DNA from 4 places in the Variovorax sp. 10L426 genome. Region 3 is predicted to be linked to each of the others. Evidence: predicted binding sites of a transcription regulator. Region 3 holds the regulator's gene; each other region holds the start of a gene.
What was found. Region 3 encodes sigma-54, which starts transcription at its own class of promoters, with help from an activator protein. Its sites were predicted from a motif close to TGGCANGNAANCTGCTTT; they were not measured.
Positions count from the first base shown of each region.

Region 1 (7,878 bases), on a different contig from region 3:
TCGCCAGCGAGGCGACGCAATCGTTGGCGCCTTCGTTCGTCTGGCAGGAGCTTGACTGCGTGCGGGTCCAGGGAAAGCTGAAGATGGTTCGGATCTTTACGCCCGTCGGCAGGCGGGACGGCGTGGCCAAATCGCAAGCCGACGAGCTCGAACGCTGGAATTGCGTCCTTTCTGCCTACCGCGCGCAAGACTGGCAGCAAGGTCAAGCCATGCTGGCAAACCTGCACACCACGGATGCGCAAAAAGTCCTTTACCAGCTGTATGCGCAGCGATTAGCCTCGCAATCGTTGCAGCCCAAGGACCCAGACTGGGACGGTGCGACCCGGTTCGAATCGAAATAACAGCCGAAAGGCTGAAAGGTCAAAGGTCTCGCTAAATGCAGGTGCGTGTGTTGGGGTGCTCCGGCGCCATCGCCAAGGACTGCCGCACGACCTCTTTCCTGGTCGACAGCGACCTGCTGGTCGACGCCGGCACCGGCGTTGGTGATCTGACGCTCAAGGAAATGGCTGCCATCGACGACGTGGTGATCACGCATTCGCACCTGGATCACGTCGCCTCTCTTCCCTTGATGCTTGATTCTGTCGCGAACCTTCGTACGCGGCCGTTGCGTGTGCATGCATTGCGGGCCACCATCGAGGCGCTGCGTGCGCATGTCTTCAATAACGTCATCTGGCCGGACTTCGCGAGCATTCCGAGCCGCGAGGCGCCGTTCGTCAGTTTTCATGACCTGGTGATTGGGCAGCAGCTGCAACTGGGGACGGCGGCGCTCAAGCACATTGAAGTGTTGCCTGCCGTGCATACGGTTCCGGCCTGCGGCTATGCGGTTCGCAGCGCGCAAGGCGGGCCGAATTGGGTCTTTAGCGGGGACACGGAGCGCAACGCGCCATTTTGGGATCGGGTGAATCAGCTCGATGTGGCGATGCTGGTGATCGAGACGGCATTCAGCAATCGGGAGCAGGCGCTGGCTCAGCGGAGCCTGCATCTTTCGCCGGCGTCGCTGGCGGGGGAATTGGCGCAGATTGCTGTGGGCAAGAACTATCCGATTTACATCACCCATACCAAGCCGGCGGAGACGGGCGAGATCATGAGCCAGATCGACCTGTTGGCGGATGGATCGCAAGGGCAGGGCAAGAAGGGGTGGGACATTCGGTGGTTGCAGACGGCTGGGATTTTGGCGGTCTGACGAGACTTGTGCGTGGGGTGACAAAAATGTCATCTGCCGTCTGCCAGTTGCAACAGAATTTGTCACACGTTGTAACTCGAACGTGAACAAGTTGGCGGTGCGAGGGGCTTTAGGAGGGATATGGCGGCATGGCATGGATGCTGCGGTTACATGAGCGCACCGAGGGCTCGCCTCGGGCCCTCAAAACCAACCTGGAGTAACTGAAATGAACCGTCGTTCCATCGCACGCAATGTGCAAAAGGGTTTCACCCTTATTGAATTGATGATCGTTGTGGCGATCATCGGCATTTTGGCTGCAGTCGCTCTGCCGGCCTACCAGGACTACACGATTCGCGCGAAAGTGACGGAAGGGCTGTCGCTCGCCAGCGCTGCAAAGACCACGGTGGCCGAGAACTCAGCCAATGGGAAGCAGTATGACCTCGGCTGGACCAAGCCTTCTGCCACGGCCAGCGTCGGTGACATCGCGATTGATCCGAAGACTGGCGACGTCACAATTACCTACACCGCATCCATTCAAACGGGCGGAGGGACGCTGATTCTTCATCCTTACACTGGCGGCATTGCAAATGCAACCGCGCTTCCTGACTCAACCGGCAGCGCGCAAACACCGCCTACCGATGCTCTCTCATGGGCATGTGGCGCGCTTGGTGCTGGCGCACCCGCAACCGCTGGCACTCTGCTCGCGAAGTACGCTCCTTCCAGCTGCCGCTAAGCCAATCAGCCTCAAAAGAGAGCCGCCTTCGGGCGGCTTTTTTGCGTCCGCAGTTCCCCGAGGTTTATTTCATCAGGCGCCACTGCGTCCCGGTGGCGAGGACGGCTGACAAGCGCGCGGCGCGGTGGAGGCCGTACTGACCCGGCAGTAGCAAAGTCGCTTAACCGAGCGGCAGTAGCCGCCCTCACTTTCAACCGCATGATCTGGCAGCCCGTAAGTCTCCGCATGGCTGGCCTTGCCCCCGTGACGCGTCGCCGACGGGTTGATGCAAGACAGCGTGGATGTCGCGAACCCGTGCGGACGCCTTGATGAAGGGCGTGTGGCGAGAGGGCCGGCAGAATGTGCTACTCCACACGGATCGAGATACCCGTGCACAGACGGGCACTTCCAGCGCTTATGGGACTGAGTGCTTACTCAAAAACCACCTCTACCCGCATTCGCGATTTGACCGCTCGCCCGTCGATCCGGCCGGGCGAAAATTGTGCGGCCGTGAACGCCTCGCGTGCGGCTTGTTCGAACGCGGGAGGCAGCCCGGAGTCATTGGCGGCGACGTGCTGCACATGGCCGTTCTCGTCAATGAACAGCGAAAGAATTCCGACTTGTCTGCCCGCGGCGGATTCGCTGTCCGGTGTCGCAATGATCACGGGGGTCTGCGCTACTGGCGGCTTGGACAGCAGAGGGCGCGGCACGTAGTCTTCTTGCGGGGCTGTTACCGTCGACGTGGCAATCAGCGGCGTGTCCGGCTCGGCTGCGGTCGGCGTGTCGATAGGAAACTGCTCTGCTGCTCCCGTACCTGTTGTGCCAGTTGTGGGAATCGAATGCGCCGTAATGTGGGGGCGGGCTGGAGATGTCGGCTCCCGTGTCCTCAACGGTGCAGCAGTCATCGTCTTCTCGATTGGCCGAATACCCGAACTCACGCTCGGCCCCGCCTGAACCAACCGTACCTGCAGCGCCGTCGGCGAGCCAACAGGCCAATGTGCCGCGTGCCTCGGGAGTTCCGAGGGAGTACGCATCGTGATCAGCAGGAGGTGAGCCGCCATAGACACCGCAACGCACAGCGGCAGCGCATGCCGTGCATCAACCGACGACCATCGCAGCGAGCGACGCGGTCCGCCGGTCGCCCGCGCCGCGACCGTCATCGACACCTCAGTCCGTCAATTCGCGCCACGAGGTCCGATGCGCGCTGCCACTGCCCGTCATCGGCTGCGTGGGCGGAATCTCGGTCCTGATATCCCCGTTGCTGCCCTGCTCGATCATGCGCACATTGCCGTTGGTGTCCTTGACCCAACTCAGGCCAACGATCAGCGAGTTGCTGCTCCACAGCTCGCCAGACGGATTGGTGGTCACAACGCCGCCGTTTGTCACATCGAGGAAGTAGCGCCAGGATGAGCCGCCCGACGCGCAGGCGTCGCCATTCGGGATGGCACTTGCAATCGCCAGCGTGTTGAATTGCAGGCCCAGGCTGGTGGCCACGCGTTCGCCCGAATGCGGCAGGTCAATCCACCAACCGCCCTTGACGGTCCAGTCGACAGTGGTGTCCGACACTGCAGCGTTGGTGGCTGTATTTGAAGGCCCGTTCAGCGTGAAGGTCTGCTGCACGAAGTTCGTCGTGTCGGCGCGCACGTCGCCCCATCCGGTCGCTGTCAGATTGTCCTTGATCCCGTACACGCTTTGCTGGGTCGTGTCGGCGATGTCGGAAGTACCAAGGTAGCGCCCTGTCGCCACAATCACTACGGGCTTGCCGGAGGGCTCCGACAACTCAGGTTTGGTCGTGATCGGCTGCGGCGTGCTCGTGTCGATCTGCAGTTTGGCGAGCAACATGGCGGCCTGGTTCGGCGCGACGAGGTTGTCGACGTCGAAGCGCCAGACATTGCCCTTCAGGTCACCGCCGTAGTAGCGCTTGGCCGTGTTGTCGGCCGTGTTGTCGATCCAGGCGTTGATCTTGGCCAGGCCGCTCGGGTCGGTGGCGCTGCCCACGCCAGTCGAGATGTCCAGGAGCTTGGCGCCGGAATTGGCATTGAGCAAATACATATGGCCCTTGCCGTCGCCGCTGGTGTTGTTATAGCCCGAGGTGATTGCGACCGTCCAGGTGCCGTCGGCGCGCTTGGCGATCATCGGGTTGCCGTAGCTCAAGCCCATGTTGGCGTCGGTGAACTCCCAGAGCGCCTGCGGGTTGTTCGGATCGGTGATATCGAGCGCGTAATAACTGCTACCGCCCGAGTTGAGCCCCGCGACGAGAATCGTCTTCCAAGTGCTTCCTACCTTGATATCGGCCATCACCGGCGCGCCGTCCGCGTAGTACAGGTGCTTCGACGCATAGCTCGAGTCCGCGAGCTTGTAGAGATTCGGCATCACCGCGCTGGGCACGTAGGCCCAGAGTTCGGTGCCGCCGTCGGATGGATCGGCCGAGAAGGCGTGCAACATGCCATCGTTCGCGGCGACGTAGACCACGTTCTTGCGGGTACTCTGTGCCGTGACAAAGTCGGCGTAGCCGGCATCGCCGTATTTGAAGGGCGGCACGCCGACGTGGACCGGCGCGCCGTTGATGATGTCGCCGAGCAAGTGGTCGCGCTTGCGATAGAGCGCTGCGCTGGTGGCGCTGATGCCGGTGGTGGCCGTCGTCACGGCCGACTCGTAGCTCCGGACACCCTTCAGGTAGTCGACGAGGTTGGCGCCTGTATTGGCGAGCGCCTTGTCGCTGGTCGAAAGCGTCGCACATTGCGCCGCTACCAAGGCCTGCGAACAAAGGTTGTTGAAGTAGCCCTGCTGTGCCGTGCTCAGGTTGCTGTAGTCGAAGCTCTGTAGTCCGCTCGTTCCCTTGAAGTAGATCTTGCGATTGGCGGCGGCCGTCGTATCGAGCTTGGCCTGCGCCGACCAGGATGCTGTGGTGGCGATCGTGGCGTCCGCCCCGTTGAGCGCGAAAGCCTGGAGGTCGCCGGTCCACGATTCCGTGGTGTAGCTTGCCTTGTAGACCTGATTGTTATTGCCCGCCACGAGTTCGAGCGAACTGGTGGAAGCGGCCGACGCCGAGCCCGAGACTTGTTGGACGGACGTGATGACGCCGTTGATGGCGTCCGCCAAGAGGCCGGCGTTCAGCGCCGAATAGTACTGGCCTCGACCGTTCACGGCGGCGTGCCAGAGGTCGTCGACGTTGGTGGCATTGCCGCCATTGCTCGTTGCCGCAGGAGTGGGCCAATTCAACGCACCGCTGGTCAGATCTACATAGGTGCCGGCGGTCTGCGTCAGGTAGCTTCGATCGTACGGCAAGGTACCGCTCACCCCGAGACCGATGGTGAACGTATTCATGTGCTGCTTGATATTGGTGTCGGCGCCTGCCGGCCGGACGATGTCGGCGCAGACGTCCTGGCTGCTGCCTGAACTCGTAGAAGTGCAATTGTTCAGCGAGGTGTTTCGCAGATCGGTGTTGTAGTAGTAGTCGGCGACGTCGGCCAACGTGTTGGGCGAGCCTCCCGAGGTGGAAGGTGTCGTGACAGTGTTTGACACGTACTGACCAATGACTGGGGAAGTGGTGCCAGTGGTTCCCGCGACCCAAGAGCCATATCCATTGTTGACAGGGTTCGAATAGCTGGGCGTGTCATTGCCGGCAGTGGTTTGCGTGGTGACGACCGGACTTCCGCTGTTCACCCAGGTGCTGCCGGCCTTCGGTGCGCCTTTGTCGGTGCCGGCAACGATATTGGAGGTCGCGGCGGCCGTGTTGGTCCACGAGGAATAGGTCACCGGACTGGTGACAGGAGTGGCGGCCACACCGTCCCTAGTGACGACCGTGACGGTGTAGGTGGCCGTTGCGGACTGGGGAGTGGTATCCGTTCGCGCTTGCGTGTTCTCCGTATAGACCTGCGTCTGTGCCGACACAGAATATTTCGGATTTTTTTTGTTTCCGGTATTCGTCGACGAAGCCGTGGTTGCAGTTCGCGTCCACGTCCATGTGTTCGAGTAATTGGCGATGGAGCTTTGCGTTGCCGGAGCTGTATAGGTTGTGACCGACGTCAGGATGCTCGCGGCGTCGTCCTTCATGGGCCGCAATTCGGTGCTATCGGGACTTCCAACCAGTGTCGAATTGTCGAGTTGGTAAGGACCGAATTTCGGTGAACTCGTACTCTCCAGACCGGTGTTCCAATAACCGTCGGTCGACAACAGCGCGTAGTTCCGCTGGCAGGAATACTGCATCGGGTCGTAGGTCTGCCCGCTGACCTTTTTGGCGAAGTAGCGGCCGGCCTTCGAGAGAGCGCCTCGCAGCGGCGTATTGCCGCTTGGGGATGCGTTGTAGAGGCTGCTGTAGAAGTTCGTCTTTTGCGTGCTATCGAAGTCCTTGACGTCGCGGAAGTTGTTGGTGCCGTCGACCGCCGACCTGTCGCTGATCGTGCTGAAGCCGACCCGGTAACTGGAGTCGAGCGCAGAGATGGCGCGACCCATGGCCGTGCGCATCAACAGATAGCGCTTGCGATAGTACGAATACCAATTCGCATAGTTCTGCGCTTCAGCCGAATTGGCGGTCACCGTGACCTTGGTGAACAGCGTGCTTGTCGTGCCGCTTGAGGTCGTGCACTGTTGGTAGAAGGTGTTGTTGACCGGCCCGCTGGTGTTGTAGACCCAACCCATCTTGGGTTGAGTACCTGAATAGTTGTAGTAGTAGTTGTTGCTGGACTGGGTGAGGTCCGCCGTCGTGCCGCTCGATGTGACGAAGCCATCATCCGGGACGGCCGCGCCGAAAGTGATGTTTGGGTAGGACGTGCCGTCTGCATTGAGGGGCGGTGCGTAGGTGAGCGTCGGGTCGTAGGCGACCCCATTGCATTGCGCCGAGCGGTAGCCATAGGTGCTGGTTCCGCTCATGTCATCGGGCATGTAGGCCGAATCCATACTGCCCGAGTTGTCCAGGATGAACAGCAGATTGGGCTTGGCTTGCACGGTGGGACGCGTGGCCAACGGTTGATTCGACAGATCGGTCACCCCGGCCCGCGCGAGTTGCCCGAACGCAGCAAGCATCAAGGCGCAGACGAGCGTCAATCTCGCCCCTTGATTGGCAAGCCCGTATCGCCCAAGCGCCGTCGAAGCGGCAGTCATTGTGTTCTTCATGGCAGCAGGTTCCTCTCTCCGTTGGCGCCGGACGGCGCACCCCTCGTCAGAAATGCACGATCGTTTCGGTGTAGCTGGCGGTGTTGCGTACGCCCAGGACGCGCACGACGATGCGGTAGTACGCGCTGGTCGTCGAGCAGGACAATGGGTTGTCGCTGTAACTCAAGCCCCCCTTCGATCCGCACGAGCCGGTGCTGGCAGCCCGCTGCGCGCAATTGATGGTCTTGTCGCTCAGGAAGTCGCCCGGCTTGGAGCAAAGCCTGAACACCACGTAGCGGGCTGCGTTGCCGTTGATGGTGCCGGCGCTTGCCGACAGCACGCTGCAGCCGTTGTAGCTGCCGCTGGCCGCACCTTGGCAGTTATTGCCGTCCCAGTCCACCAGCTGACGATTGGCCGTGGTGGCCAACATCTGGCCTGTGACATCGACCGGCGGTTTGATCGTGACTCCGTCCGTCGCGAGTTCCTGCGTGCTGGCGTAGTAGCCGCTGGTGGGGAGGTCGGTATTCAAGGTGGCGTTGTTGAGCGTCAGCCAGTTGATGGCTTGGCGCGCGGCCTGGTCCGCCGCGGAAGTGGCGTCTTGCTTGAAGCCGATGTTGCCCAAGAGCAGCGTGCTGGTATCGACCGAGCGCACCAGCGCAAGGGTTGCAAGCGACAGGGCGACCAGCGCCAGCAGGGCAAACAATAGCGAGACGCCGCGCTGGGAGCGCAGAGTCGGAACGGTGGGCGATGCTTGGAGATGCATGGTGATTTCAGGAATTCCAGAGCACATTGCGCAAGGGCACGATCGCGTCGTAGACCTTGTAGCGGTAGTGCTGCCAATCGGTCAGTTGATTCACCTTGAGCGTGATGCACTTGCTGGCGCCGTTGCACGTCGCCGTGGCGGGGCCGG
Region 1 is NZ_JBFTJF010000010.1:146,536-154,413, reverse strand. It holds gene AC1DHL_RS16380 (CHASE2 domain-containing protein) at 1-341, shown strand, start outside; gene AC1DHL_RS16375 (3',5'-cyclic-nucleotide phosphodiesterase) at 377-1,183, shown strand; gene AC1DHL_RS16370 (pilin) at 1,389-1,895, shown strand; gene AC1DHL_RS16365 (energy transducer TonB) at 2,306-3,034, opposite strand; gene AC1DHL_RS16360 (pilus assembly protein) at 3,042-6,989, opposite strand; gene AC1DHL_RS16355 (pilus assembly PilX family protein) at 7,036-7,731, opposite strand; gene AC1DHL_RS16350 (PilW family protein) at 7,739-7,878, opposite strand, start outside.
Region 1: the regulator sigma-54 is predicted to act here: its motif matches at 1,313-1,330, upstream of AC1DHL_RS16370 (pilin).

Region 2 (7,878 bases), on a different contig from region 3:
GACACCGCGCGCGTGCCCAACCAGGGCGCGACCATTGCGAGCGCGTCGATCCAGATCCACGCCGGCCCGTTGCGCCACGCGGCTGCGCAGGCGCGCACATGGCTCGTTGCGCAAGCGTCGGAACGGCTCGGTGTTCAGCCGTCGCTGCTGAAGGTGCGCGACGGAAGGGTTCACGCTGGCGACGACCCGGCGTTCAGCCTCGGCTTCGGCGAACTGGTCGCTGGCGCGCGCACCGTGCTGCAGCTCGACACCGTTTCGCGCCTGAAGGACCCGGCCGACTACCGCATCGTCGGCAGCCGCATTCCGCGCGTCGACATTCCGGCCAAGCTTGCGGGCGAACTCGTCTTCGTGCATGACATGCGCGTGCCCGGCATGTTGCACGGGCGCGTCGTGCGGCCGCCGTATGCCGGCGCGGACCATGGCGACTTCATCGGCAACACGCTGGAATCTGTCGACGAATCGTCGATTGCGCACATTCCCGGCATCCGGGGCGTGGTGGTCATTCGCGACTTCGTCGGCATCGTCGCGGAGCGCGAGGAGCATGCCGAGCAGGCACTGCGCGAACTGCGTGTGACCTGGAAAAGCTGGCCCGGCTTGCCGGCGCTCGACGACCTCGAAGGCGCGCTGCGTGCCAATCCGGCGACGCAGCGCCTGCTGGTCGATGAAGGTGACGTGGACGGCGCGCTCGAGAATGCCGCCAATCCGATGCCGCGGACCTATGTGTGGCCCTACCAGATGCATGCGTCGATCGGCCCCTCGTGCGCGCTCGCGCACTGGGAGCCCGAAAGCGGCGACGGCTTCAGGCTGCGCGTGTGGGCCGGCTCGCAAAACCCCCATGTGCTGCGTGCCGATCTCGCGAAGCTGATGGGCCTGGACGATGTGGCGGTCGATGTCGTTCGGATGGAAGCGGCCGGTTGCTACGGCCGCAACGGTGCCGACGACGTCGCAGCCGACGCGGCGCTGCTCGCCCGCGCGGTCGACGCGCCGGTGCGTGTGCAACTCACGCGCGAGCAGGAGCACACGTGGGAGCCCAAAGGTGCCGCGCAGCTGATGCAGGTTCGCGGCGGCCTCGATGCCGACGGCGAGGTCGCGGCCTACGATTTCGAAACCTCGTATCCATCGAATGGCGCACCCACGCTGGCGCTGCTGCTGACCCGAACCATCGAGCCGGTGGCGCAGGCCTTCGAGATGGGCGACCGCACGGCGCGGCCGCCCTATGCCTACGGCAACCTGCGCGTGAAGGTCAACGACATGGCGCCGATCGTTCGGGCCTCGTGGCTTCGCGGCGTGTCGGCCTTGCCGAGTTCGTTTGCGCACGAGTCCTACGTCGACGAACTCGCGACCGCTGCCGGCGTCGATCCGGTCGCGTTCCGCCTGCGCCATCTGCATGATCCGCGAGCCGCCGACCTGGTGCGCGAGACGGCACAGAAGGCCGGCTGGCGCATGCGCACCGGTCCGCAGGAAAACGCCGACGGCGGCCTGGGGCCCGGCGGCGACATCCTCTTCGGCCAGGGCTTTGCGTATGCGCGCTATGTGCACAGCAAGTGGCCGGGCTTCGGCGCGGCATGGTCTGCGTGGGTGGCGGATGTGGAGGTCAACCGCAAGACCGGCGAGGTGCACGTGCGCCGCGTGGTCGTGGGGCATGACGCGGGCCTGATGGTCAATCCGGCCGGCGTGGAACACCAGATCCACGGCAACGTGATCCAGACGACGAGCCGTGCATTGAAGGAGCGCGTGCAATTCGCGCCGCAGCGGGCGCCGGATGCAGAAATGCTCCCGGGCGTGCGGCCTTCGGGCGTGGTCGCGAGCCGCGAGTGGGGTGGCTATCCGATCATCAATTTCCGCGAAGTCCCGGTGATCGAGGTGATGCACATGCAGCGCCCCGGTGAGCCGCCGCTGGGCGCGGGTGAATCGTCGTCCGTGCCGGGTACGGCGGCGATCGCGAACGCGATCTTCGATGCGACCGGCGTTCGCTTCCGCGCGCCGCCGTTCACGCCGGAGGTGGTGCGCCCTGCGCTGAATCCGCTTCCGGCGCCAGCGGGCGAGGAGGAGGGTGATGGCTCGCGCCCGCCGGACCACGCCGAGCCGGACCGCGAGCTGCCCGCCACCGCGCCGTGGCCGCGACGCCGAGGACTGTGGGCGGGCCTCGCCGCGCTGGTCGTGGGCGGCATCGGCGTCGTTGCGGGCTCGATGGGCTGGCGGTCCGCGATCGCGCCGGTGTCTTTCAGCGCGCCGGCCTACAGCGAATCGACCATCGAGCGCGGCCGCACGCTCGCCGCACTGGGCGACTGCGCGGTCTGCCACACGGTACCCGGCGGCACGCCCAACGCGGGAGGGCGCGCGATGGAAACACCCTTCGGCACGATCTACACCACCAACCTCACGCCCGATGCCGACACCGGCCTCGGTCGCTGGTCGTTCAGCGCCTTCCAGCGGGCGATGCGCGAAGGCATCTCGCGCAACGGCCACCATCTGTATCCCGCCTTCCCCTACACAGCATTCGCGAAGACCAGCGACGACGATCTGCAGGCGCTGTATGCGTACTTCATGTCGTTGACGCCCGTGAGCGCAGAAACACCGAAGGCTCAGCTCAAGTTCCCCTTCGGCGCACGACCGCTCATGGCGGGCTGGAACGCGCTGTTCCACGATCCGTCGCCGATGCGGCCCGTCGCCTCGAAAAGCGTCGAGTGGAATCGGGGTGCCTATCTGGTCAACGGCCTGGGCCATTGCGGTGCCTGCCATACGCCGCGCAATGCGCTCGGCGCGGAGCAGGGCGGCACGGCCTATCTGTCGGGCGCCATGGTGGACGGCTGGGAAGCGCCGGCGCTGACCTCGCTGTCGAAGTCCGCGGTGCCGTGGAACACCGAAGCGCTCTATCGCTACCTCCGCCACGGTCACGCGAAGAACCACGGCATCGCAGGCGGCCCGATGGCGGAAGTGGTGCGCGAACTCGCCGCCGTGCCGGACGCGGACATCCGCGCGATGGCGACCTATCTCGCTTCCTTCAACGCCGAAGCGTCGGACGAGGCAGCCTCGGCGCAGGCGCAGGCGCAGCGCGTCGTTGCCGATGCCGCGGCGCGCCAGGGCCAACTGCTCGGCGGCCCCCAGCGCATGTTCGACAGCGCCTGCGCGGCCTGCCATCACGATGGCGACGGGCCCACGCTGCTCGGCGTCAACACGCCCCTCGCGCTGAACAGCAACCTCACAAGCGCGCGGCCGGACAACCTGCTGCGCACCATCCTCGACGGCGTGCGCGAGCCGGCGGCGCGCGATATCGGCTTCATGCCCGCTTTCCGCGAAGCGCTCGACGATGCGCAGATCGCCGAACTGGCCGGCTACATGCGCGCGCGTTTCGCGCCACAGGCACCGGCATGGGAGGATCTGCCGAAGGCGGTCGCCCGGGTCCGGGCGAGCCACGTCGACATGAAGCGCTGACAGTCCCGTACGATCAGCGGATCAATCAGGAGACTTCCGCATGACATCGACGCTGACGCCCGCCCAGTCATTGCCTCGGGACGCCGAGCGCGCCACCCTGATCGGCCGCCTCTGGCTGCCGGACGTCGGGCCCGTGCTTGCGGCCGTGCACGAAGGCGGGCTGCACGACCTCTCGCGCATTGCAGCGACGACCAGCCAGCTGCTGGAGCTCGATGATCCGGTGGGCGCCGTGCGCCAGGTCTTGCGCGACGAGCGCACGCCGCGCGTGGCTTCGCTGGAGGCGACACTGGCGAACAGCGACGAATCGCGCCGCGACACGCGGCATCCGTGGCTGCTCGCACCCTGCGATCTGCAGGCGGTGAAGGCCAGCGGCGTGACCTTCATCGCGAGCCTGCTGGAGCGTGTGATCGAAGAACAGTCGCGCGGCGATGCGTCGAAGGCGGAATCCATTCGCGCCGCGCTCGGCAGCGTGCTTGGCGACAACCTCGCCGGCATCGTGCCCGGATCGCCGCAAGCCGCGAAGGTCAAGGACGTGCTGATCGCGCAGGGTGCGTGGTCGCAGTACCTCGAAGTCGGCATCGGCCCCGACGCCGAAATCTTCACCAAGGCGCCCGTGCTGTCGGCGGTCGGCACCGGCGCCGACGTGGGCATTCATTCAGGGTCGGCGTGGAACAACCCCGAGCCCGAAGTCGTGCTGGCCGTCAACAGCCGCGGGCAGACGCTCGGCGCGGCGCTGGGCAACGACGTCAACCTGCGCGACTTCGAAGGCCGCAGCGCGCTGCTGCTCGGCAAGGCGAAGGACAACAACGCGTCTTGCGCGATCGGGCCTTTCGTCCGGCTCTTCGACGACCACTTCGGCATCGACGACGTGCGCCGCATCACCGTCGCGCTGCGCGTGCTGGGGCCGGAAGGCTTCACGCTCGAAGGATCGAGTTCGCTTTCGAAGATCAGCCGTGATCCGCTGGACCTCGTGTCGCAGGCGATCGGCGCGCATCATGCCTACCCCGACGGCCTGATGCTTTTTCTCGGCACCATGTTCGCGCCCACGCAGGACCGCCACGGTCCGGGGCAGGGCTTCACGCATGTGGTGGGCGACCGGGTCACCATTTCGGCGCCCGAACTCGGCGCGCTGGAGAACCGGGTCGTGCATTCCGAAGATGCGGCGCGGTGGACCTTCGGCATCGGTGCGCTGATGCGCAATCTCGCGGGGCGCGGAGTCATTTAGATCACCCCCAGGTTCGCGCACTTCGTGTCGCTCTCCACCCCCTCTCCGGGGGCAAACCCGGTGGCCCGGCGAAGCCGGTTCCACGGGTTTTCTGGCTTTTACGAGGGGTTGAGCCGCTCAGTCTGCCGCCCTTAGCGCGCGGCGGTACTGAACGGCCTCCGCGACGTGCGCGCTTTCGGTGGCCTCAGACCCCGCCAGGTCGGCGATCGTGCGGGCTACCTTCAGTGCCCGGTGCGTGCTGCGCGCCGACCAGCCCAGCTTCGCCGCCGCCGTGTGCATGAACTTCAGCGCGTCCGGCGCCAATGAAGCGTGCTGGTCGATCTCTGCGCCTTGTAGTGCGTGGTTGGTCTTGCCTTGCCGGGCCAGTGCGCGTTCGCGAGCCCCGACCGCTCGCTCGCGGATGGCGTCGGTCGCCTCGCCAGCGGGCGAATCCAGCAACTGCTGCGCCGAGACTGCGGGCACCTCGATGTGGAGATCGATGCGATCGAGCAAGGGGCCGCTGAGCTTGCCCTGATAGCGAGAGACCTGATCGGCCGTGCACCGGCAGGCCTTGAGCGTCGAGCCCAGGTAACCGCAGGGACACGGATTCATTGCCGCGATCAACTGGAACCGCGCCGGGAACTCGGCCCGCCGCGCCGCGCGAGCGATCGTGATCGTTCCGGTCTCCAGCGGCTCGCGGAGCGCCTCCAATGCGGGCCTCGTGAATTCTGGAAACTCGTCGAGAAACAGCACGCCGTGATGCGCCAGCGAGATCTCGCCCGGCCTTGGCGGCGACCCGCCGCCGACCATCGCCACCGCGCTGGCTGTGTGATGCGGACTCGACGTCGGCCGGCACATCCAGCGATCGACCGCGAAGCGGCCGCCCAGGCTGGCCACGGCAGCGCTTTCGAGCGCCTCCTCGACGCTCATCGCGGGCAGCAGGCCTGCAAAGCGCTGCGCCAGCATCGACTTGCCTGAGCCGGGCGGTCCCACCATCAACAGGCTGTGGTTGCCGGCCGCGGCGATTTCCAATGCGCGCTTGGCGCTGGCGTGTCCCTTCACGTCGGCGAGGTCGGCGTGGCGAGCGGCCAGTCCGCGAGGCGCTGGAAGAACCCGGGCCCAACCGTCTTCACCGGCATCCGCCGGCGGCGCGCCGTCAGCCGGAAGGAATTGCCGCACCACGTCGAGCAGGTGCCGCGCACCGTAGACCTCGGCGCCGGGCACCAGGGCGGCTTCCTGTGCACTGTCGGTCGGCAGCACCAGCCGCGTGGCGATGCCGCGCGTGTGCAGGGCCAGCGACATCGCGAGCGCACCACGCACGGGCCGCAATTGCCCCGAAAGCGAGAGTTCGCCCGCGAACTCGTGCCCCGACAGCCGGCTCGCCTCGATCTGGCCGCTGGCCGCCAAGATGCCGAGGGCGATCGGCAAATCGAAGCGCCCGGAATCCTTCGGCAGGTCCGCAGGCGCGAGATTGACGGTGATTCGCTTGTTATTGGGGAACTCGAGGCCGGTGTTCTGGATGGCCGACCGCACGCGTTCGCGCGCTTCCCTGACTTCGACATCGACCAGACCGACCAGCGTGAAGCTGGGCAAACCATTGGCCAGATGCACCTCGACCGTGACGCTGGCCGCTTCCAGGCCCAACAACGCACGGCTTTGCACCAAACAAAGACTCATGACTCTCCCTATCCCCAGGATGGTGCGCTCCATCCCATCTTGTATGTGACGACGTACATGCCTGCGCAAGCCTTTGTAAACCTGGCCTTGATGCGCTTGGCACGCTCCCTGCTTCGACGTGGTTTCCAACCCACTTTCAAAACAACTCCGAGGAGTCTCTCGATGATGCACCGCAAACCCGTCCGAATCCTGGCTTTGGGCGCCCTCGCCGTCTTGCCGATGTTGGCGAGCGCGCAAACCGCCGACGCGAGCGCGGCGCCGGCAGCGGCCCCGGCCCCGAATCTCACGGGCAACGTTTCCCTGACCACGAACTACAAGTTCCGCGGCCAGGACCAGGACACCATCGGACACAACGGCTTCGCCAAGACCAGCTGGTTCAAGCCCGCCATCCAGGGCGGCCTGGACTACGTCTTCGGCGACAGCGGCTTCTACGTCGGCAACTGGAACTCCAGCGTCAACTGGCTGGCGGGCAACTCGGTCGAGATGGACTTCTACGGCGGCTACAAATTCAAGGGTGGCCCGATCGACTGGGACGTCGGCGTCTACCAGTACTACTACCCCGGCAACACCGCGGGCAACACCACCGAAATCTACGGCGGCGCCAGCTGGACCGACGAGCGCATCGGCACCTTCGCGGGCAAGTACTCCTGGACCGTCTCCAACGACTATTTCAACTACGCCGGCAACCAGGGCGGCTCGGGCCTGGACGGCCAGAACACCAGCTACCTGAACCTGTCGTACACGAAGGAGATCTTTCCCAAGCTGACCTTCAAGACGGCCATCGGCTACACCTTCTTCACCAGCGACATCAAGAGCCTGGGCTACAAGGACTACCTGGACTACAACGTGGGCGTGTCCTACGACCTCGGCAGCGGCTTGGCGCTCGGTGGCTCGGTACAGGGCGGCAACAACCAGAGCGCCTTCAACCTGGTCGCCAGCCCGGGCATCCCCACCGGCACCGTCTTCGGACCGATCGGCGGCTCCACGTTTTCGCCGAACGTCACTCGATTCATTGTCATGCTGACCAAGACGCTGTAGTTGCCGCAGGCGCGGCTTCGAAGCCGCGCCGCTTCCATCCATCCGTAGGAGAAACACCATGAAGCTGGTCACAGCCATCATCAAACCCTTCAAGCTCGACGAAGTGCGCGAAGCCCTCTCGGCCATCGGCGTGCAAGGGATCACCGTCACCGAGGTCAAGGGCTTCGGTCGACAGAAGGGCCACACCGAGCTCTACCGCGGCGCGGAGTACGTCGTCGACTTCCTGCCCAAGGTGAAGATCGAGGCCGCCGTGGCCGACGAACTCGTCGAGCGCGTGATCGAGGCCGTCGAGGCCGCCGCACGCACCGGCAAGATCGGCGACGGCAAGATTTTTGTGTACGACCTGGAGCAAGTCGTACGCATCCGCACCGGCGAAACGGGCCGCGAAGCACTCTGACCTGCAAGGCATGAAAGACAAACCGAAATGAAAAAATTCCTTGTTTCACTCGCGCTCGGCCTGAGCGTGCTTGCCGCCGGCACCGCCGGCTTCGCGCAGACGCCACCGGCCGCGGCCGAGGCGCCCG
Region 2 is NZ_JBFTJF010000026.1:51,551-59,428, reverse strand. It holds gene AC1DHL_RS27200 (molybdopterin cofactor-binding domain-containing protein) at 1-3,435, shown strand, start outside; gene AC1DHL_RS27195 (fumarylacetoacetate hydrolase family protein) at 3,476-4,660, shown strand; gene AC1DHL_RS27190 (YifB family Mg chelatase-like AAA ATPase) at 4,778-6,316, opposite strand; gene AC1DHL_RS27185 (TorF family putative porin) at 6,482-7,354, shown strand; gene glnK (P-II family nitrogen regulator) at 7,413-7,751, shown strand; gene AC1DHL_RS27175 (ammonium transporter) at 7,779-7,878, shown strand, end outside.
Region 2: the regulator sigma-54 is predicted to act here: its motif matches at 6,414-6,431, upstream of AC1DHL_RS27185 (TorF family putative porin).

Region 3 (7,878 bases):
TTCGGCAGCCGACCGGTTTGCCGTGCATTGCGAGGTCCTCAGGCTCAGCACTCAGCCGAGCGGACCTGTTCTGCTCGTTCAGTTTCTGCTCGATTGCGGCGTGGCGGCGCTTTTCGCGTGGCAGTACTCGGTGTCGCATGCGGCCATCTGGATCGCCATGATTGCGGCCACCACAGCCTATCGCGGTTTTTTTCCGCAGCGGCTGCCTGACCCGTTGACGCCCGAGAACATCAAGCCGGCCTTGCGCCTGCACACGCTGCGCATCGCGGTGCACGAGGGCGCTCACGGCGCTGCGGGCGTGTTGCTCTTCGACCCGGCCAACGCCACCTCGCAGTTGATGATCGGGCTGGTGGTCATGGCGATGACGCTGTCGTCGGTGTTTTCCGTCTCGTACTACACGCCGGCGATGCAACTGGCGATCACGTTGCTGCTGGCGCCGGTGATCGTCATGGGCATCGGATTCGGCGCCCCGTCCATGATGGTCATGGCGGTGCTCGGCATCGGGCTGCTCGCCATGGTCTGGCGCCTGGTGGGCGAGCGTGCGCGGCAGCTCGAAGAGAACATCGGCCTGCGCCACAACGAAAGTGCGCTGCGCGCGCAGGCGCTGGCGGGCCTGCGCGAATCGCAGGAAGCGCAGGCCGAGCGGCTGCGCTTCTTCTCGGCCGCCAACCATGATCTGCGCCAGCCGGTGATGGCGATGGGCTTGCAAGCTGAGGTCCTGCGCCATCAGCTGGATGCCGGCGAAGACCGGCTGACCGTGCAGAACACCGTCGCCGCGCTATCGCGCGCGCAGCAGGCGCTCGAAGGTCTTACCAATCAATTGCTGGAGATCGGACGCATCGAGGCCGCGGCCGACCCGATCACGCCGGTCGCCGTCGCGCTCGCGCCCTTGCTGAACGAACTGGCGCGCCAAGCCGGCAGCGGCCGCGTGCGTGTGCGATGCCCGCCGGACGTGGTGGTCTGGACGGACGCGGTTGCGCTGCGCCGCATCCTCGGCAACCTTGTCGACAACGCGCTCAAGTTCACGCCCCGGGGGCGCGTGCTGCTGGCATGCCGGCGCCGCCCTGATGCATGGCGCGTCGAAGTGCGCGACGCGGGCGTCGGCATCGCGCCTGAAGCACAGGAGCGCGTGTTCGGCGACTTCGAGCAGATCGGCAACATCGAACGCAACCTGCAGCGTGGCCACGGACTGGGACTCGCCATCGTGCGACGGCTGGCTGCTCGACTCGGCGTTGAGATCACGCTGCGCTCGGCGCCCGGGCGCGGATCGGTGTTCGGCTTCGAATTGCCGGCCGCACCGCTGGGCGCGCCGGTCGTGCCTTCGATGGTCTCGGCTACCGAAGCCGCCGCCCCGGGAACGCTGCGGCAGGGCCTTGGGGTGCTGGTGGTCGAGGACAACACCGTGGTCGCCGACAGCGTTGCGGCGCTGCTGCGCCTCTGGAGGGCGCGCCCGCACGTCTGCATCAGCGCGGCGGACGCATTGGCGTTGCCGAACCTTCCCGCTTTCGAGATCGCGCTGTGCGACATCCGGCTGCCGGGTGAGTTGGATGGCATTGCGCTCGCCAAGGAACTGCAGCGGCGAAGCCCGAACCTGGCGATCGCGCTGATCTCCGCCGACATCGACGACGCAACGCTCGAACTGGCCCGCGAACGCGGCTGGCAGGCGCTGCGCAAACCGGTGCAGCCCGCCGACCTGCGCGCGCTGCTGCTGCGGGCTCAAAGGCGAATCTAGAGCGCCTTGCGGAGATTCGCCGGCGCGATGCGCAAGGCCTCGCGGTATTTCGCGACCGTGCGGCGGGCGCATTCGATCCCCTGCTCCTTGAGCATCTCGGAGATCTGACTGTCGGACAGCGGTTTCTTGAGATCCTCGGCGCTCACGAACTGCTTGATCAACGCCCGCACCGCCGTGCTTGAAGCGTTGCCGCCGGTCTCGGTGCCCAGCGCCGAGCCGAAGAAGTACTTGAGCTCGACGGTGCCGTAGGGCGTCGCCATGTACTTGGCCGTGGTCACGCGGCTGATGGTCGATTCGTGCAGGCCCAGTTCGTCGGCGATTTCGCGCAGCACCAACGGTCGCATCGCGAGTTCGCCGTGTACGAAGAAGCTCTTCTGCCGCTCGACGATGGCGTTGGACACACGCAAGATGGTGTCGAAGCGCTGCTGGATGTTCTTGATGAACCAGCGCGCCTCCTGCAGCCGCTGCGACAGCGCCTGGCTGCCTTCGCCCTTGTGCTGCTTGAGCGCGCTGGCATAGATGTCGTGCACGCGCAGACGCGGCATGACTTCGGGGTTGAGCATGACGCGGAACTTGGTGTTCGTGCCGTTGCCGACGCGCGAAACGATCACGTCCGGAATGACCACGTTGCGTTCGACGTCCACGAAACGGCGACCCGGCTTGGGTTCGAGCCTGGCGATGAGCTGCAGCGCGGCGCGAACCTCGTCCTCATTGCTTCGCGTGAGCGTGACCAGTCGCTTGATATCGCGCCGGGCGAGCAATTCCATCGGCTGCTTGCAGATGGCGATGGCCGTCTTGCGGATTTGCGCTTCCTCTTCGGTCTCGTCCTCGCTCGCCAGGGCGCGCAGTTGAATGGTGAGGCACTCGCCGAGGCTGCGCGCGCCGACGCCGACCGGCTCCAGGCTCTGCAGCAGGCCGAGCGCAACCTGGAAGTGATGCACCAGGTCGTCGAACTGATCGTTGTCGTCTCCAGCAAGGCCGGATGCGAGCGCGGGCAGCGAATCTTCGAGGTAGCCGTCGTCGTTGAGCGATTCGATCAGGAAGCGCAGTGCCGCGCTGTCCGTGTCGCTCAGGCGAAGGCCCAAGGCCTGGCGATGCAGGAAGGACTGGAGCGACTCCTGGCTGCGCGCGAGTTCGGTCGCGTCGGTGCGCTCGTCGTCGCCGAGGTTGTTGGCGCGGGCCGGGGCATCGCCGCCCCATTCGCTGTCGTCGGGCGCAAGATCGACGGTGCCGTCGCCCTCCCAGTCGGGTTCGGAGTCCACGCCTTCGGCGACGGCGACTTCGGCTTCGCCGTTGACGGCGGTGGCGGATTCCGCCGCCGAGCCGGGCGCGCCGGCGACGAAGTCACCATCGACCTCGGCCATCCGGTCGTCATCGCGGACGGGTGCGTCGGCGGCATCGAGACCGAATTCCTCGCGCGCGGCCTCTTCGGCGGTGCGCTCGAGAAACGGGTTGTCGTCGAGCATCTGCTCGACTTCCTGCGAAAGTTCGAGCGTGGAAAGCTGCAGCAGTCGGATCGATTGCTGGAGTTGGGGTGTCAGCGCGAGATGCTGCGATACACGCAGCGAAAGACCCTGCTTCATGGAACGCGATCACATTCTGAAATGCTCGCCGAGGTAGACGCGCCGCACATCGGCGTTGTCGACAATCTCCGAAGGCGTGCCCTGGGCGAGCACATGCCCGTCGCTGATGATGAAAGCGTGATCGCAGATGCCCAGCGTTTCACGGACGTTGTGGTCGGTGATCAGCACACCGATGCCGCGCTCCTTCAGGAAGCTGATGATTCGCTGGATCTCGATCACCGCAATCGGGTCGATGCCCGCGAACGGTTCGTCGAGCAGGATGAAACGCGGCTGCGTGGCGAGGGCGCGGGCGATCTCGACGCGGCGGCGCTCGCCGCCGGACAGGGCCAGGGCCGGGGAATCGCGCAGGTGGTCGACGCGCAGGTCGGCCAGGAGTTCGGCCAGATGCTCCTCGATGCGCCGCTTGCTCAGGGGCGCCGGTCGCCCGTGGGCGTCGGGTTCGTACTGCAACTCGAGCACGGCCCGGACGTTTTCCTCGACCGTGAGCTTGCGAAAGATCGACGCTTCCTGCGGCAGGTAGCTCAGCCCCATGCGCGCGCGCCGGTGGATCGGCATGTGGGCGATCGGCTCGCCGTCGATGGTGATGTCGCCGGCATCGGCGCGAACCAGGCCGACGATCATGTAGAAGGACGTCGTCTTGCCTGCGCCGTTGGGGCCCAGCAGGCCGACGACCTCGCCCTTCTGCACGCCCAGGGACACGTCCTTGACGACCGTGCGGCTGCCGTAACTCTTTTGCAGGCCACGCGCCTCGAGGCGGCTTTCCGCCATGTCCGCGCCTGCGCTCATACCAGCGGTTTCAATCACTCTTTGCTTCTCCGCCCAGCGTGGTGGTGGACCGCAAGCCCTTGCCCTCGGCCGGCTTGGCGGCTGCGGCAGGCGCCGGCTTGGCACCAGGGGCGGCGCCCGGCGCCGCGGCGGTCTTGGGGGTGAGGATGGCCCGGACGCGGCCGCCGGGCTGGCTTGCCACGCCAGCGTTCGGTGGCAGCGACGAGCCATTGACCGTGAAGGTGTCGTTGCTCTGGTCGTAGACGATCAGCGGCCCGCTGCTCTCGTCGCTGACGGTGGCGCCGATCAGCCGACGCATCACCGCCTGGCGGATGAACTTCACGTTGTCGGCGCGGCTGTCGTATTCGATGGTCTCGCCCTGGCCTTCGATCCACTCGTCGGTGCCGGCATCCCGCTTCTGCTTGAAATATGCCAACTTTCCGGGCGCAGCAGTGACGACGCCGTACTGGTAGCCCTCGGGATCCTGCCGCACGTCGATGCGGTCGCCGCGAACGACGATCGTGCCCTTGGTGACCACCACATTGCCGGTGAACACGCTGGTCTGCTTGAGATCGTCGTAGCGCATCGAGTCCGCTTCGATGTTCATGGGCTTGGCGCGGTCGGCCTTTTCGGCCTGCGCGACCGAGGCCATGCCGGTCAGGGCCAGAGCCAGCCACAGAGCGCGACCGGCATGACGAAAGGGAGTGGAGGTGAGGGGCGATTTCATAGAGGCACGAAACTTGCTCTGCGATTGTATGCCCCCGGGGGATGCGGCCTTGCGCGGCCTTGACGAAAAAGCCCGCCAAAGCGGGCCTTTCGGGGGAAGGAAGTCGGGTCGGCCCGACCTTGTCAGCCCTTTCGGGCTTCGGCGACGAGGGAATCCACGACCTGCAGCGCGCGTTCCATGGAACCGGCCGTTTCACCATCGACATACCAGCGCCCGGCCACGCCGAATGCCGGCACGCCGGCCACCTGGAAGTCGCTCGTGAGCTGGCTGGCGCGCTTGGCCTTGCCGACCACGGAGAAGGACTTGAACAGTTCGGCGAACTTCTTGGCGTCCAGGCCCGGCTGCTTCTCGGCCCAGGCCAGGATGGCCGCGTCGCCCATGATGGGCTGGCGCTGCTTGTGAATGGCGTCGAACAGGATCGGCTGGAACTCGTCCACCTTGCCCATGGCTTCGAGCGTGTAGTAGAGGCGCTGCTTGGCTTCGGTGTCGTTGCCCACGAAGGGAACCGGAACGCGCTTGAACGCGACGTGAGGTGGCAGCTTCTTGGCCCAGGCTTCCAGTTGTGGCTCGAACGCCGCACAGTGCGGGCAGTTGTACGAAAAGAATTCGATCACCTCGACCTTGCCGGCCGGCGTGTCGACCGGCGCAGGCTTGCCCAGGACGATGTAGTCCTTGCCGGCCTTGGGTGGCTGCTGCTGCGCGTACGAAGGGGCAACCAGCGGAAGAAGACCCAGCGAAGCTGCGGCCAGCGAAAAGTCACGACGTTTCATATATGAAATTCTCCTATGCGGCTGAAAGAGCCCGGGGTCCGGGTGGAGTTCCCGGACCTGTCGAGGTAAAGAATGGCAAAGCTCAACGCTGGACGCGTACCAGGGCGGACTCGAGGCCGCCGCTGTCCAGTCGCTCCTTGAGCTGATCGGCGTCGTCCTTCTTGTTGAACGGGCCGGCACGCACACGGTACACGGTGCGCCCTGCCTGCTCGCGCTCGGTCACGCGGGCTTCGACGCCCATCAGCGACAGCTTGGCGCGCTGGGCCTCGGCATCCTCCGGGGTGCGGTAGGCGCCGGCCTGCACGAAGTACACGAAAGGATCGCCGCTGGCGCCAGATGAACTTGCGCTCGCAGTCGTGCTCGACCCCATCCCCGACCGCGCGCGGGCCAGATCGCCCAGCGGGTCGCTCGATGGCGTCGCATTGGCCTCGGCCGGCACCGGCGCGGTGCGCGCCGGGCGTGTCGGCGTTGCCGAATCGCTGCCTCGGGCGCTGGGCGCCACGACCACCGGCACGGGCGCCGAGGTCGGCGGATTGAGCGGGCCGACCGTCGCCGGCTGGGGTGGCGTCGCCGTCGCGGTGGCTGCCGCTGCCGGCGGACGGGCGGGCGCCGACGCCTTGCCTGCGAGCGGCGCGTTCGGATCCCAATCCCGGTTCTTGCGCGCCTCGGCTTCGTCCTGCTCGGGGCCGCTGCGCTGGGTCTTCGTCATGAACGGGATCGGCACCTTGGTCACATAGACCGCGATGCCGAGGGCCACGCCGAGCCCGAGCACGAGGCCGATGATCAACCCGATGACGATGTTGCCGCTGCTATGTCTTTTTTTCATGGTGGAAGGTAATCACATCTTCTGCGGCGAGCTGACGCCGAGAACAGCGAGGCCATTGTGCAGCACCTGTGCGGTGGCGGCGACGAGGGCCAGGCGGGCCAGTTTCACGGGCTCCTCGTCGACCAGGATGCGCTCGGCATCGTAGTAGCTGTGGTAGCTCGCGGCCAGCTCGCGCAGATAGAAGGTCACGTCGTGCGGCGCGAAATCCTTGGCCGCGGCGGTGAGCATGGTCGGATATTTGGCGATCTGCAGGAGCAAGGCCTGCGAGGCAGCGCTCTGCAGCGGCGACAGGTCGACATCATTCAGCGTGGCGACATCGCCGCCCCAGGCCGCCAGCACCGAGCAGATGCGCGCATGCGCGTACTGCACGTAGTAGACGGGGTTGTCGTTGTTCTGCGCCAGCGCGAGATCGATGTCGAAGGTGTATTCGGTGTCGGGCTTGCGGCTCAACAGGAAGAAGCGCACCGCATCGGTGCTGGTCCATTCGATCAGGTCGCGCAGCGTGACGTAGCTGCCGGCGCGCTTGCTGATCTTGACCTCTTCGCCGCCGCGCATCACGCGCACCATGGTGTGCAGCACGTAGTCAGGGTAGCCGGCCGGGATGCCTTCGCCCGCGGCCTGCAGGCCGGCGCGCACGCGTGCGATCGTCCCGTGGTGGTCTGTGCCCTGGATGTTGACGACCTTGTGGAAGCCACGCTCCCACTTCGCGATGTGATACGCCACATCGGGCACGAAGTAGGTGTACGTGCCGTCACCCTTGCGCATGACGCGGTCCTTGTCGTCGCCGTATTCGGTGGACTTGAGCCACAGCGCGCCGTCATGCTCGTAGGTCTTGCCGGCGTCGATGAGCTTCTTCACCGTCGCCTCGACGCGACCGCTGGTGTAGAGGCTGGACTCCAGGTAGTAGTTGTCGAATTTCACCTGGAAGGCCTTCAGGTCCAGGTCCTGCTCGTGGCGCAGGTAGGCGACGGCGAACTGGCGGATCGAATCGATGTCTTCGACATCGCCGCTGGCGGTGTATTCGCGGTCGTCCGAGCGGACTGTCTTCTTCGCCTTGAAGTCCTCGGCGATGTCGGCGATGTATTCGCCGTTATAGGCCTGCTCGGGCCATTGCGGGTCGCCCGGCTTGAGGCCCTTGGCGCGCAGTTGCGTACTGTTCGCGAGCGTCTGGATCTGCACGCCGGCGTCGTTGTAATAGAACTCGCGATAGACGCTCTGACCCTGCGTCGCGAGCAGGTTGCAGATGGCGTCGCCCAGCGCCGCCTGGCGCCCGTGGCCCACATGCAGGGGGCCCGTGGGGTTGGCGGAAACGAATTCGACCAGGACGCGTTCACCGCCGGAGGCCTGATGGCCAAAAGCGTCGCGCGCCGCCAGCACCTCGCGGACGACCTGTTGCTTGGCGGCGGTCTTGAGGCGGATGTTGAGAAAACCGGGACCGGCGATTTCGATGGCCTCGACCCATTGAGTGAAGGCCG
Region 3 is NZ_JBFTJF010000016.1:40,632-48,509, reverse strand. It holds gene AC1DHL_RS22295 (sensor histidine kinase) at 1-1,732, shown strand, start outside; gene AC1DHL_RS22290 (RNA polymerase factor sigma-54) at 1,729-3,315, opposite strand; gene lptB (LPS export ABC transporter ATP-binding protein) at 3,325-4,101, opposite strand; gene lptA (lipopolysaccharide transport periplasmic protein LptA) at 4,112-4,807, opposite strand; gene AC1DHL_RS22275 (thiol:disulfide interchange protein DsbA/DsbL) at 4,930-5,577, opposite strand; gene AC1DHL_RS22270 (SPOR domain-containing protein) at 5,660-6,403, opposite strand; gene argS (arginine--tRNA ligase) at 6,416-7,878, opposite strand, start outside.

Region 4 (7,878 bases), on a different contig from region 3:
GCCGCGGCGACATCGACGACGGTCACGTCATCACTCAAGCCGTTCACCACGTACAGCCGGGCTTCGGCCTTGTCGAGCGTGACGTTCCATGCGCGCTTGCCGACCAGTACGAGGTTCGTGACCTTGCGCTGCGGCACGTCGACGAACGCGACGTGGTTGGCACGGCCCAGCGCCACGAAGGCGCGTTTGCCGTCGCGCGAAATCTGGATGCCTACCGGCGTGATGTCTTCGCTGCGCGCGCCCTTGACTTCGAACTTCACGTTGCCGATCACATTGCGTGTGGCCGTATCGATGATGCTGACGCTCGCGTCGAGTTCGTTGGTGACCCACAGTTCCTTGCCGTCGGGGGTGAAGGCCATGCGACGTGGCCGCTTGCCGACTTTCACGTTCTTGACGATGGTGCCGCTGGCGACGTCGATCACGTGCACGAGGCTTGCGACTTCGGAGGTCACATACAGCGTCTTGCCGTCCGCGCTAACCTTCACGCCTTCGGGCTCCTTGCCGACCTTGATCGTCTTGAGCACCTTGCCGCTCAAGGCATCGATGAAGCTGACCGCCCCTTCGTCCTCGTTGGATGAATAGATGGTCTTGCCGTCCGGCGATACGTCGAAGGCCTCGGGCTCGTCGCCCAGCGGAATGCGGCGCACCGACTTGCCGGTTGCCGGGTCGATCACGTCGGCAACGTTCGAATCGCTGCAGGCGACCATGATCAGGTGATCCGCGGTGAGCTGGATGTGCCGCCCCCGATTGCAGGTCGGGATGGTGCCCTTGACGCTGAGGGTCGCCAGGTCGATCAGCGTGATGGCCTGGTCCTTCTCGCTCGACACATAGGCGGTGCCTTGTGCCAGCGCGGCCGTGCCGAGGCACACGCACGACAGCGCCACGACCGAACGGGCCACACGCTTCCAGACCTGGGCAACTTCATTCATGTCGACGTCTCTCCTGATGTGAATCGATGGCGATCAACTCGTGCGCGCGATGAACCCCGCTTCAAGCGTCGGCTCTCCAAGCGCTTGCGTCACCTCGGCCGGCGTGCCGTCGGCCAGCAGCTCGCCCTTGTGCAACACCAGCACGCGGTCGGCACCTTCGGCCTCCTCCACCCGGTGCGTTGCCCACAGGACGCAGACTCCGCGCTCCTGCACGTTCGCATGGAGCGCACGCATCAGGTCCTGGCGTGACTTCGGGTCCAGGCCCACCGTGGCTTCATCCATCAGCAGCACGGAGGGTCGATGCAGCAATGCACGCACAAGTTCCACCTTGCGCCGATTGCCGCCGGACAGTTCGCGCACCTTGCGATCGAGGTCCGCGTCGATGCCGAGTTGGGCACAGCCCGCCTCGATGCGGGATGCCGCCAGCCGCCGCGGCAGGCCGTGCAGGTCGGCCTGGAACAGCAGGTTCCGGCGGATGCTCAGATCCAGATCGAGCGATATCTGCTGAAACACCACGCCGATGTGGCGCAATGCCGCGGTCGCGGATCGGCGCAGCGAGTGACCGGCTACTTCGACCTCGCCTTCGTCGGCTGCAAACAGCCCGGTGAGCACCTGGAACAGCGTCGACTTGCCTGCGCCATTGGGCCCGAGCAAGGCCACGAACTGACCTGACGACATGGTCAGCGAAAGACCCTTCAATGCCGCCCGCGCCCCGTAGCGCTTGGTCAGGCCGGTGGTCCGGAGCATGGTCGTCGATGGGAGCGTCTGTGGCATGAATAACTTCGAGCATGCAATACGCGCGCCCATCGGCGCAAGCGGGTTGCGCCCTGCAAAGGACATGGGTGGGGAATGCGTCGTCTGGCGGTGAAACACTCTGTGTCGAAAGTGGTTGCCACAATTTCGGCGCAGCGGGCCTGGCGGAATACTTCGGTTCTCGCCGCTCCGACAGCGGGAGCGAGACGCCATTGCAAACACGCAGTGTCAACTTCGGAACTCGCTTCTTCAATGCATGCCATCGATAGGGTTTCCCCTTAACGAAATGGCTCGCTCGGAGGGGCCGAGCCAACCGCGGAGGCACCCCCGCCGGACCGGCGAATCAGGCGTGTTCGAGCGGGCGCGCATCTTGCATTTAGTGCCGTCGCCGACTTCATTGCGTTGTGCGGCAGGCGCCCTGTCGGAGGTTCCGTTCGGGGGGGCTCTGGTGAAACAGAACAAGGAGACTTCGATGCGAATTTCCGGGCATTTCCACGGGCGCCCTTGGCGCTATTTGGCGGTGGCGCTACTCGCATTGCCAGCCTTGGCATTTGCGAATGCCGATGTCGAGAAAAACATCGCCAACTCGAAGAACTGGGCGATGCAGGCTGGGGACATGTACAACCATCGCTACAGCACGCTCAAGCAGATCAACACCGGCAATGTCGGCAAGATGCAGGTCGCGTGGACCTTCTCCACCGGCGTGCTGCGCGGGCATGAAGGTTCGCCGCTGGTCATCGACAACATGATGTTCCTGCACTCGCCCTTCCCCAACAAGGTCTTCGCGATCGATCTCGATACGCAGAAGATCGTGTGGAAGTACGAACCCAAGCAGGACCCGGCGGTGATCCCGCAGATGTGCTGCGACACGGTCAACCGCGGCGTCGCATATGCCGAGGGCAAGGTCTTCCTCCAGCAGGCCGACAGCAATCTCGTCGCGCTCGATGCCAAGACCGGCAAGGTCGTCTGGACCGTGAAGAACGGGGATCCGAAGCTGGGCGCCGTCAACACCAACGCGCCGCACGTCTTCAAGGACAAGGTCATCACCGGCATCAGCGGCGGCGAGTGGGGCGTGCGGGGCTTCCTGGCGGCCTACGACATCAACACCGGCAAGCAGGTCTGGAAGGCCTACAGCACGGGCCCGGACGCCGAAATGCTCATGGACCCGGACAAGACCATGACCTGGACCGACGGCAAGATGGCGCCCGTCGGCAAGGACTCTTCGCTGAAGACCTGGCAAGGCGATCAGTGGAAGCTCGGCGGCGGCACCACCTGGGGTTGGTACAGCTACGACAAGGCGCTCAACACGCTCTACTACGGCACCGGCAACCCGTCGACCTGGAACCCCTCGCAACGCCCCGGCGACAACAAGTGGTCCATGACCATCTTCGCGCGTGACGTCGACACCGGCATGGCCAAGTGGGCCTACCAGATGACACCGTTCGACGAATGGGACTTCGACGGCATCAACGAGATGATCCTGGCCGACATCGACGTCAAGGGCAAACCCACCAAGGCGCTCGTGCACTTCGACCGCAACGGCTTCGGCTACACGCTGAACCGTGTGACCGGCGAATTGCTCGTGGCCGAAAAGTACGACCCGCAAGTGAACTGGGCCACGAAGGTCGACATGAAGACCGGCCGTCCTCAAGTGGTGTCCAGGTACTCCACGGCGCAGAACGGGCCGGACGTCAACAGCAAGGGCATCTGCCCGGCAGCACTGGGTTCCAAGGACCAGCAGCCGGCTTCCTTCGACCCGGAAACCAAGCTCTTCTACGTGCCGACCAATCACGTCTGCATGGACTATGAGCCGTTCAAGGTCGAATACACGGCGGGCCAGCCATACGTCGGCGCCACGCTCTCCATGTACCCGGCCCCGGGCAGCCATGGCGGCATGGGCAACTACATCACCTGGAACGCCGGTACCGGCAAGATCGTGCAGAGCCATCCCGAGAAGTTCTCGGTCTGGAGCGGCGCGCTCAACACGGCGGGCGGCCTCTCCTGCTACGGCACGCTCGAGGGCTACATGAAGTGCGTCGACAAGAAGAACATCAACAAGGAACTGTTCAAGTTCAAGACGCCCTCCGGCATCATCGGCAACGTGTTCACCTACGAGCACAAGGGCAAGCAGTACATCGGCGTGTTCTCCGGCATCGGTGGCTGGGCCGGCATCGGCATGGCCGCGGGGCTCGAGAAGGACCAGGATGGCCTGGGCGCCGTGGGTGGCTACAGGGAACTCAACCAGTACACCGAACTCGGCGGTTCCCTGACCGTGTTCGCGCTGCCAGGCGGCAACTGAAGCGCAAGGCCCTCTTTGGGGCCAGATCCGGAGATGGCAGCCGAAGGGTTGCCATCTCTTCAATCCGACGAAAACAAGGATCTCGCAATATGAGTTCAAGGAAGGCCTTGCTTATCGCCGGCGCACTGCTGATCTTGGCGGGCGCTGCTCACTCAGACGACAAACCGCCTCTGTACAAGGTGGTCGATGGCTACAAGGTGGACGCCGAGACGATGAAAGGCTTCCGGGCTTGGCGAGCGGCCGCTTGCGACCGCTGCCACGGCGCCAACCAGGAAGGACTGGTCGGGCCGTCGCTCGTGGTCAGCCTGAAGACGCTGTCGAAGGAAGACTTCATCAAGACCGTGACCAACGGCCGGTTGGACAAGGGAATGCAGAGCTTCGGCAACAGCCCGGTGGTCATGCAGAACATCAATCAGCTCTACGCCTATCTCAAGGGAAGGTCCGACGGCGCGATCACGCGCGCGAAAGTCGAAGAGATCAAATGACCCACGCCGGCTCACATCAACGCATGCTCGCGGCCATCGGCATCGCGCTGGCTGCGCTGGCGGCCAGCGCGGCGGCGCAGGACCCGCCCGCGGCACGCACCGCGCTGCGCGTCTGCCAGGACCCGAACAACCTGCCGTTCTCGAACGTCAAGGGCGAGGGCATCGAGAACAAGATCGCCGAAACGTTCGGAAAGTCGCTGGGCCTTCCGGTGGTCTATTACTCCTTTCCGCAGCGCCTGGCCTTCATCCGGAACACATTGAAGTTCAAGCTGCCGGGCCAGGAATACCCTTGCGACATCGTGATCGGCGTTCCCGCGGAATATGACCAGGTGTCGGCCACCAAGCCGTACTACCGTTCGACCTACGCGCTGGTTTTCCCGAAGGGCAAAGACCTGGATCAAGTGGCATCCGGCGAGGACTTCCTGAAGGTCGATCCTGCGAAGCTGAGCAAGCTGCGCATCGGCGTCTACGACCGTTCGCCCGCATCGACCTGGCTCGCCAAGCACAAGCTCGTCGAGCAGGGTGTGCCCTACCCCGTGATGAACGCCGACCCTGATCAATACCCCGGCGAGATCATCGAGAAGGACCTCGCGGCGGGCAAGATCGACGTCGCCATTGTCTGGGGCCCCATCGCCGGCTACTACGCACAGCGCGTCAAGACGCCCGCGCTGGCGGTGGTCCCGCTGAAATCGGAGCCCGGCGTCCAGTTCGACTACCAGATCGCCATGGGCGTGCGCTACGGAGAGCGCGAATGGAAACAGCAGGTCGAAGGCCTGATCGAATCCAACCGATCGCAGATCCAGGCGATCCTGAAGGAGTACGGCGTACCGATCGTCGATGCCTCTTACTCTTACGTGGCCCCGAAGCAATAGCGCTCCCAGCCTCCCGATGAACGCAATCCCCGTCCTGAGACTGGCGCTCGCGTTGATCGTGGGGATGCCCTGGCTGGCCTTCGCAGCGACTGATTTCTCGGTCGCCGAGCAGGCGATTTTCATGGACGACCACCTGGGCAAGCTGCACCCGCCGCTCACCTTGCACTACGTCTTCCACAAGACCGGAACGCTGGAAGAGCCCTTCGACGACAAGGTGGACCTGCTGCTGACCGCGGACCCGGACGGCAAGTGCTGCGCCGCTCGCGTGGAGTTCTTCAGCGGCGCGCGCGCGGTGCAGAAGCCCGAGGTGGAAAGCGCCCGAGGCAACCCGGCCATCCTCTACTTCCTCGAACGCGACATTCGCGAGATGCAACGCCTGACCAAGGGCCAGCCCACCTACTTTCGCAAGCGCATCCGCATGGCGGTGTACCAGGGCGCCACGGTGCGCAACGTCACCCTGCCCTATCGCGGACAACCGGTGGCGGTGCGGGAGATCAGCGTCTCGCCCTACCTCGACGATCCGAACCGTGCGCGCTTCGAACAGCTGGCCACCAAGACCTACGTCTTCCTGCTGTCGGACGCCGTGCCGGGCAGCGTCTACGGTATTCGCACCCGGGTTGACGGCGAATCCGCGGGCGCAGCACCATTGATGGTCGAGGAGATGCTTCTCGAAGGCGCCGGGCGCCAACCCTGACGGAACCCCATGAAACGATCGATCACCACAATCGCCCTGCTGGGCTGGTGCACCCTGCCGATGGCCGCGACCCCAGCCCCAGTGAACGACTTCCCGACGCTGGACCGCGTGCAGTACGTGCAGGAGTGCATGCGCGCGCACCCCGGGCCGACCTTCGAGATGACCTCCAAGTGTTCATGCGCGCTCGACGCACTCGCCAGCAGCGTGAAGTACAAGGATTACGTGACGATGAGCACGATCACCAAGGCCTTGTCCATTGGCGGCGAACGTGGCGGCGCGATCCGCGACGTCCCGTCCTACGAGCCCGAGATCAAGCGCTTGCGCGAACTCCAGGCCAAGGCCGAGAAAGGATGCTTCATCGGCGCCGGCCCCAAATAGCCTCGAGCAGCCCCATGATGCCGGGCATCCTCCCTTCGATGCCGATCCTGCTCGCCGGGATGGTGCTGGGCGTTGCCTGCGCGGCCGCCCCCGCATCCGATGGTGCGACCGCGCTGGCAATCACCGAAGTCAAGCCTGGCGTGTTCGTGCATGCCGGCAAGATCGAGGACTGGGGGCCGGCCAACGGGGGCGACGTGGCGAACCTCGGCTTCATCGTCGGACGCCGTTGCGTCGCTGTGATCGACACCGGGGGCACGCCGGCGATCGGCCGTGCGTTGCGCGCCTCGATCGAACGCACCACGCCGCTGCCCATCTGCTGGGTCATCAACACGCATGCCCACCCCGACCATGTGCTCGGCAATGCGGCGTTCGTCGACGCAGGCTCGCCGGCGCCGCGTTTCGTGGCCCATGCGCGCTTCACCCGCGCGCTGGCGGCGCGAGAGGCCTACTACCTGAACGCGCTGGAACGCGACTTCGGCATCCGCCTGACCCACGCGTCGATCGTCTACCCGGACACCGTGGTGGACACATCGCTGGAACTGGATCTCGGCGAACGCGTCCTGACGCTGCGGGCCTGGCCCACGGCACACACCGACAACGACCTCACGGTCTACGACCAGCGCACACGCACGCTCTTCACTTCCGACTTGCTGTTCGTGCAGCACCTGCCCGTGATCGACGGCAGCCTGCGCGGCTGGCTGGCGGTCATGGCCGAGCTCGGGCGGATACCGGCTGACACCGTGGTGCCGGGTCACGGACCCGTCAGCACCAACGGGTCAGCCGCCTTCGCCACCCAGGCAAGCTACCTGGAGGCGTTGGCGCGTGACACCCGCTCGGCCCTTCATGACCATCGGACGATCCAGCAAGCCGTCGACAGTATCGGCGTCCCTGCCGGTTCCCACTGGCTGCTCGGCGAACGCTTCCATCGACGCAACGTCACCGCGGCCTACGCTGAACTGGAATGGGAAGATGTTGCGCCCATGCCGGTGGCACCACCGCCGGTCCAGTTGCCTTCCGGCCCTCGGAAGTCGAGGCCATGAAAAGCCTGTCCGTCCAACGTTTCCTGGCGCGCATCGCTGCGAGCTGCGCGCTGGTCGTTATCGGCCTGCTCTGCACCGTCGCCTGGGCCGAGATCAAGACAGCCGACAACCCGGACGCCAACCCCGTGTGGCAGAAGGTACGCGCCAGCCTGTTCCAGTCGCGGCCGATCGCCGCTGCCAGCGACGAGGTGATCTCGCTCGTCGTGCCGGCGCGGGCCGAAGACGCAGCCATCGTACCGATCGCCATCCACACCCGCCTGCTGCAGACGCCGGCGCGCTATATCGACAAGGTCTACCTGATCATCGACAACAATCCTTCGCCCATCTCGGCGATCTTCCAGTTCACACCGCAAAGCGGGCGAGCGGATATCGAGACGCGGGTGCGCGTCGACGAGTACACCCACGTGCGCGCGATCGCCGAAACCAAC
Region 4 is NZ_JBFTJF010000005.1:36,569-44,446, reverse strand. It holds gene AC1DHL_RS08710 (PQQ-dependent catabolism-associated beta-propeller protein) at 1-929, opposite strand, end outside; gene AC1DHL_RS08705 (ABC transporter ATP-binding protein) at 963-1,676, opposite strand; gene AC1DHL_RS08700 (methanol/ethanol family PQQ-dependent dehydrogenase) at 2,155-3,981, shown strand; gene AC1DHL_RS08695 (c-type cytochrome) at 4,071-4,466, shown strand; gene AC1DHL_RS08690 (substrate-binding domain-containing protein) at 4,490-5,338, shown strand; gene AC1DHL_RS08685 (hypothetical protein) at 5,355-6,032, shown strand; gene AC1DHL_RS08680 (hypothetical protein) at 6,042-6,410, shown strand; gene AC1DHL_RS08675 (quinoprotein relay system zinc metallohydrolase 2) at 6,425-7,450, shown strand; gene AC1DHL_RS08670 (quinoprotein dehydrogenase-associated SoxYZ-like carrier) at 7,447-7,878, shown strand, end outside.
Region 4: the regulator sigma-54 is predicted to act here: its motif matches at 2,042-2,059, upstream of AC1DHL_RS08700 (methanol/ethanol family PQQ-dependent dehydrogenase).